Synechococcus elongatus PCC 6301: one gene and its partner. The protein of the gene in region 1 interacts with the protein of each later gene in a pairwise test. Links are inferred from orthologs where the notes say so. Each region holds a gene or a part of one and is shown on either strand. Other genes may lie near its edges.

Region 1 (3,411 bases):
TTTCCGTTGCCGAAAGTGGGAAAAGCCTTGGAGCGGTTCCGGCCCGACCTGATCCACGTGGTCAATCCGGCTGTGTTGGGGTTGGGCGGCATCTACTATGCCAAGGCGCTAAATGTGCCACTCGTGGCGTCCTATCACACCCATTTGCCGAAATACCTTGAGCATTACGGGCTGGGGGTCTTGGAGGGGGTGCTCTGGGAATTGCTGAAGCTGGCGCATAACCAAGCAGCGATCAACCTCTGTACTTCAACCGCGATGGTGCAGGAGCTGACAGATCACGGCATTGAGCACTGTTGCCTCTGGCAGCGAGGAGTGGATACCGAGACCTTTCGGCCAGACTTGGCTACTGCTGCGATGCGCGATCGCCTCAGTGGCGGTAAGCCCACTGCGCCCTTGTTGCTCTACGTCGGACGCCTCTCAGCCGAGAAGCAAATCGATCGCCTGCGACCCATTTTGGATGCCAATCCTGAGGCTTGCTTGGCCTTGGTCGGCGATGGCCCGCATCGGGCCGAACTAGAGCAATTGTTTGCTGGCACCCAGACGCAGTTCATTGGCTATCTGCATGGGGAACAGCTAGGGGCGGCCTACGCTTCTGCTGACGCTTTTGTCTTTCCCTCCCGGACCGAAACCCTCGGTCTAGTCTTGCTGGAAGCCATGGCAGCGGGTTGTCCGGTCGTGGCGGCCAATTCCGGTGGCATTCCCGATATTGTCAGCGACGGCATTAATGGTTTCCTGTTCGATCCTGAGGATGAACAAGGGGCGATCGCTGCGATTCAGCGCTTGTTGGCTAACCCTGCAGAGCGCGAGATTCTACGCCAAGCGGCTCGTCAAGAAGCCGAACGCTGGAGCTGGAACGCAGCCACGCGCCAACTCCAGGACTACTACTGCGAGGTGTTGGCAGATGGTTGCTTACCCTTAGCGGCCTGAGCTCGAAGCGCCTTCTTGCGGAAGTAGGCTTCCATCACTTGACGGACTTTTGGAGCCGCTGTACTGCCACCGCCGCCGCCTGAGTTTTCGTTGAAGGAAACGACGACGATCTCAGGTTTCTCAATCGGTGCATAGCCGCCATACCAAGTGTGCGATCGCCGGGGCGGATCCTCCGCTGTTCCAGTTTTGCCTGCGTTGGGCGGCAGTGAGGGCACTCGCAGGGCAGCTCCAGTTCCATCCGCGACGACTGAGACTAGCCCGTCCCGGATGACTTTCATCGTGGATGGCTTCAGTTTCAGATCCTCGCGCCATTCTTTGCTGTCGCGATCGTCCTTGAGGAAGTGCGGTTTTACCCGGAAGCCGTTATTGGCTGGAATCGCAAACATCACCGCGACTTGCAGTGGCGTTTGCAGTAAGAAGCCTTGACCAATGGACATATTGATCGAGTCGCCGACGGTCCATTCCTCATTCAGGTTCTTCAGTTTCCAAGCTTTGTCGGGCACAAGACCCCGCCCTTCCTCCGCGGCAAGCTCTACCCCTGTACGCTGCCCCATGCCAAACCGACGGCACATGGCTGCGATCGCGTCGCCGCCAATCCGCTGAGCGACTTGGTAGAAGAAGGTGTCGCTGCTATAGCGCATTGCGCCTACAAAGCCGAGGGGACCAAAGCCCGCATTATTCCAGTCCCAAAACTGAATGCCGCCAACCCGCAGGAAGGGGAAGGTTTGCAGCACGGCGTCGGGGGAATATTTGCCCGATTCCAAGGCCGCTGCTGTGGTCACAATCTTGAACGTACTGGCTGGCGGAAAGGACTGCAGAGCGCGATTGACGAAGGGGAATTCCAGCTGCTGCAGTCGATCCCATTCGGCCTGGCTGATTTCGGTGGCAAAGACGTTGGGATCGTAGGTGGGACGGCTGACCATCGCCAAGATGCTGCCGTCCCGAGGATCGATCGCCACGATCGCCCCCATGCTGTTGCCGATCGCAGCCTCTGCTGCTTTTTGCAGATCGAGATCCAGTGTGATGGTGACATCTTTGCCCGCTCGCGCTTGCTTGTCGCCCAAAATGCGGACGACGTTGCCGAGGGCATCCACTTCTACCTGTTGACCGCCCCACTCACCGCGCAACTGCTTCTCAAAGGCGGCTTCGAGTCCAGCTTGGCCAATGACATCGCCAGGTCGATATCCTTGTTCCTCGCGCCGTTTTAATTCCTCATCCGAAATCTCGCCGGTGTACCCCAAAACGTGGGCTGCGATTGACCCATTGGGGTAGTAGCGCACGCTGTCGTAGTCCACTTCGACGCCGATGAAGTTACGGCGATTTTCTTCAAAAGCAATAACTTGGGGTTGGCTCAGATTTTGGGCCAGGCGAACTCGATAAGCGGCATTGTCTTTCTGGCGATCGATGCGGGCTTGCAGCGTAGACTCCGGCACTTTGAGTAGCTCGGCTAGCCGGCGTCGGGTATCGGGCCAGCGGTCGTCTTTAATTGCCAGCGGCCAAACATAGAGTGAGTAAACGTGGCGGCTACTCGCTAATACACGCCCTTCGCGGTCGAGGATACGTCCACGTTCAGGGAGGCGAGGCAACAGGTGGATGCGATTCTCGTTGGCCAGTTCGCGATTTCGTTCGCCCTGCTGAATTTGCATGTAGGCGAGGCGGCCACCCAAAGCCCCAAAAAAGACGGTGGTGATTCCCAAGAGCAGCCATAGCGACTGATAGGAGCGGCCAACACTGCGGCCCGAGTCGCGATTGCCAAATGTGGGATTCGCCATACCGATTGCGATCGCTGGTCTACAGTCAGGATTGTCCAACCAGTCTACGCAAAGGCGGCGATTGCAGGGTGTAGGCAATCTGCAAACCGCCCTAACCTAGCGAATTGACTCGAGATACTGATCGAGATCTTCCATCAAACGACTTAGCTCGGTTTCGAGACTGAGCCGCAACTCCCCTTGTCGTAGGCTCAGCAAGACTTTGGCAGCAAAGGGACTCGGCCAAAGATTGGGATTGCAGAACACTTCGAGATGAATTTCGCCGACTTCCAACCGATGATCAGTGCTGGGCTGTGGGGTCGGTCGTTGACCAGGACTGAGCGGCGTCGCGGCTTGTCGGAGCTGCTGCAGGAGCTGCTGCAAAACAGACTTGAGCTCTAGGCCAGCCGCCAAATTGAGCGGCAAGCTCAGCGAGCCATTGCTCAGTTGGAGCGTCAAAACGGTCATAGGAGAGTGGCAGATGAGCAGGCGTATCGCCAGTCTACTCAGGCTTTAGGTAAAGTCCCGGAGTCTTCCAACCAGCCTTGGAATCGATCGATCGCCCACCAACGATCGCGGCCCTGCCAATAGCCCACGTGACCGCCATGGCGCGTGATTTCAATCTCTAGAACTGGATTGCGCTGAGCGATCGCTGCGAGTTCGGGGGCGATCGCAGGATGAAAGAAGGGATCGTCTGCGGCGTAGAGAACCAGTCCAGGTACGTGTAGATCGGCAA
Region 2 (3,517 bases), 220 kb from region 1 along the record:
AATCAAGATCAGGCAGGTTGCGATCGCCGCAATAGTGGGAACAACTGCTGGACTTGCCTCTAAACAACTACACGATCATTGCTGCTCAATGCTTGGATAGCGGCTAAGATCCCTGCACGATCGCTCTCTCATAGGGCATCACTATCTCCGGGAGTTTCAATCGAGCGGTGTCTGGCTCTAGCAATCAACCACCTGTGGCCAAGTCTTCTGCTGCTGACCCAACGAGCGATCGGCCGGCTGCTGCAACACCCAAGGGGCTACCTTTTTGGAAGGCCAAACCGGCTTCTACCTCTCGATCCCGTCAAGCGCGAGCAGAAAGACGGCGAGCCCGCCGAGAGGCCCGAGCGGCTCGTCTACCGCGATCGGGGCGACAGCATTGGTTAGGGGTAGCGCTCATTCTGGCGATCGGGGCGGCTGGTGTCGCTGGGGCTGAAATCGCGCGGCGGCGATGGATTCAGCAGCTCCCTAATCCCAAAGAGGTCTAGCTTCACGCGACCGGGCACGATCACCATTCTCTCGGCCGACAATACCGTTCTGCAGAAAATTGGGCCGGCCACGCGCGACAAGGTGCCCTTCAAGCAGATTCCCCTGCGTCTACGTCAGGCTTTCCTCGCGGCTGAGGATCGGCGCTTCTACGAACATAGCGGTATCGATCTGTTCGGGATTGCCCGCGCCAGCGTCACAAACCTGCTCAGCGGTCAGGTGCAGGAGGGTGCTAGTACCATCACCCAGCAGCTGGCCCGCATTGTTTTTCTCAGCCAAGAGCGCAGTCTGCAACGCAAGCTCAACGAAGCGCTGATGGCGCAAAAGCTAGAGCAAGAGTTGACCAAGGACCAAATCCTTGAGCAGTATCTCAATTTGGTCTATCTCGGGGCAGGGGCCTACGGGGTTGCTGATGCTGCTTGGACTTACTTCAGCAAGCCAGTCCAAGACCTCAGCCTAGGAGAAATGGCAACGCTGGCGGGGCTACCCCCCGCGCCCACAGCCTACTCGCCTTTGGTCTCCTTGGAAGTGGCTCAAGAGCGGCGTAATAGTGTGCTGAGCCGCATGCAAGAGGTGGGCTTCATCACCCCATCTGAGGCAGAAGCTGCTCGCCGCGAACCCCTTGCGCTCAAGCCTGCAGCACCGAAATATGCTCAAAGTCTGGCGCCCTACTTTACCGACTACGTTCGCCAGGAACTGCCACGCTTTGTTGCGCCGGATGTCTTGGAGTACGGCGGCCTGACGCTCAAGACGACCTTGAACTATCGCTGGCAACAAGCGGCGGACCAGGCTATCCAAAACTCGACCTACGGCAGTTTGCAGGGGGCTCTCGTCAGTATCGATCCTCGCGATGGGGCAATTCGGGCGATGGTGGGCGGGGTGGATTTCAATCGCAGCCAGTTCAACCGCGCGACCCAGGCCTATCGTCAGCCGGGTTCCACTTTCAAGATGTTTGTCTATGCGGCGGCGATCGCTTCAGGAATGTCGCCCTCCCAGGTCTACTTGGATGCCGCGATCAATTTGGGGGGCTATAAACCGCAAAACTTTAGCCGTAGCTTTAGTGGCTCGATCAGTCTGACCCAAGCGTTGACTAATTCCGTCAATATTGTCGCGATCAAGGTGCTGCGGGATGTTGGCATTGACAATGTCATTCGGGTGGCCCGCCAAATGGGAATTCGGGCGGACTTGGCGCGCTACTATCCCTTGGCATTAGGAGCCTCAGACGTCACGCTGCTGGAGATCACCAGTGCTTACGGCACTCTGGCCAATCAGGGGAAATATCTGACACCCCACCCGATCGCTGAAATCATCGATCATCGCGGTCGAGTCCTCTACCAAGACAAACAGATCAAGCCAGTGCAAGCCCTCGATCCTGGGTCTGCTGCGATCGTGACATCCATGCTGGAGCGCGTTGTCACCTCTGGAACGGGGGCTGCTGCTTACCTGCCCGATCGCGCAGTGGCAGGGAAAACGGGCACGACCGAACAAGCTCGCGACCTCTGGTTTATTGGCTACATCCCGCAGTTGGTGACCGGGGTTTGGCTGGGCTACGACAACTTTGCCCCGACTGGCAGTGGGAGTAGTGCAGCTGCGGTGGCTTGGTATCGCTTTATGGTCGAGGCCATTAAAGACCTGCCCCCCGAAAAATTTCCGCCGCTGCCGAACCCCGATCAACGGAAACCGCTCTTTAAAGCTCAGTTCACAAGTGGCAGTGACCTAGGGGGGATCGATCGTGGACCCGGCCGCTATGACTACGGCGCTGGCATTGAGTTGGCGGACTCCCCCAGTTTTGCTGGCAGTCTGCCCGCCGCACCAGCCTCCAATGCTGGCTCGAGCCGTTCCCGCGATCCCGAACCGGAATATAGCAGTGAGCCGGCGGCGGAAGAACCCCGCTACGAAGATGCTCCCCCTGAGGCACCGGTGAATCTTTTGAGCCGGGACCCAGTGCCGTCGAAGCAGAACCCGCTCCCCCAGCACCCGTTGAACCGCAGGCACCGGTGCCCCCTCCACCTGAACCCACTGCACCACCCCTCCCCGTGGAGCCTACGGCACCTCAGCCTCAGGCCCCCTAGCTTTTATTGCCAGCCTATTGCGACCGCCAAGACCACCAGCGATTGACCGTCTTGGCAGTCAAACGAGCTCAATGCTTCAGCGCTGAGCGATAGCTCAAATCCCTAGACTGAGGAGCGGTCTGTCCCGTACTGTCAAACAATCGCATCGGTTGATCGATGAAGCTGTTATTTGTTGTCCCACACTATTGGAAGCCGACAGGCGGAAACTATGGTTCGTTGGGTGCCGATCCCAGTCCGCGTGTGACGGCTCTTAGCAGCTTGATTACGGCGTTGCATAGTCAATTTGGCCCTCAACAAGCACTGCTCCAAATTCGCGATCGCACACTTCAACCGGCCAACCAACAGAAAGCAGTTCAGGTTGAAATCGCAATTTTTACCACTCAGGACTGTCATGTCCTCGAGCATCTTGCGCTTCCCAAGACGCTTTATCAGCATCACCCAGTCGACTGTGAACCCATGTTCTTGGGCTTTGCAGCGCAAGCCTACCTGCGCGATCGCCAGCACGACTTTGACTGGTATGGCTTCCTCGAAGACGATCTGATCATTGAAGATCCGCTCTTCTTTCTTAAACAGCAATGGTTCCAGGCAAATGTTGGCAGCCAAGCGGTACTGCAGCCCAATCGCTTCGATTCCTTGCTGACCGATAACAAGCCCCATAAGCTCTACATCGATGGACCTAATAGCGGCATCGCTGTCCAGTTCTGGCCCGATCGCGAGGCGATGCAGCTAACCGGAAAGTTTCTTGGCTTTCCCATTACTTTTGAACGCAGCGTTAATCCTCACTCAGGTTGCTTTTTCCTGAGTCAAGCTCATGTGCAAATGCTGGTCGCTCATCCCTGTTTCCTCGATCGCGATACTCGCTTTGTGGGTCCCCTCGAAAGTGCTGCCTCTCTGTCCCTGATGAAGGTGTTTCGAGTCTATAAACCTGCAGCACTCCAAGCTGCTTTCCTTGAAATCCGCCA

What was found. The genes of interacting proteins can lie anywhere in the genome.
Region 2: the proteins of mrdA (region 1) and SYC_RS03895 interact in binary tests that used the Escherichia coli proteins (3 or more experiments, as listed by UniProt). The link is inferred for Synechococcus elongatus PCC 6301 from one-to-one orthologs.

Annotation. Positions count from the first base shown.
Region 1 is NC_006576.1:1,057,630-1,061,040, reverse strand. Bases 291-3,152 are described here. They hold mrdA (penicillin-binding protein 2), read right to left. Parts: upstream 2,700-3,152; coding sequence 882-2,699; downstream 291-881. Other genes in these bases: SYC_RS05005 (hypothetical protein), read right to left, coding at 2,796-3,143; SYC_RS05015 (glycosyltransferase), read left to right, coding at 291-927. Also shown: more of SYC_RS05015, read left to right, coding at 1-290; SYC_RS05000 (YheT family hydrolase), read right to left, coding at 3,182-3,411. UniProt on the Escherichia coli protein: Catalyzes cross-linking of the peptidoglycan cell wall. Responsible for the determination of the rod shape of the cell. Is probably required for lateral peptidoglycan synthesis and maintenance of the correct diameter during lateral and centripetal growth.
Region 2 is NC_006576.1:837,989-841,505, reverse strand. What follows is about bases 117-3,084. They hold SYC_RS03895 (transglycosylase domain-containing protein), read left to right. Parts: upstream 117-567; coding sequence 568-2,601; downstream 2,602-3,084. Other genes in these bases: SYC_RS03890 (hypothetical protein), read left to right, coding at 2,712-3,084; SYC_RS13530 (hypothetical protein), read left to right, coding at 195-485. In the rest of the region: more of SYC_RS03890, read left to right, coding at 3,085-3,517. UniProt on the Escherichia coli protein: Cell wall formation. Synthesis of cross-linked peptidoglycan from the lipid intermediates.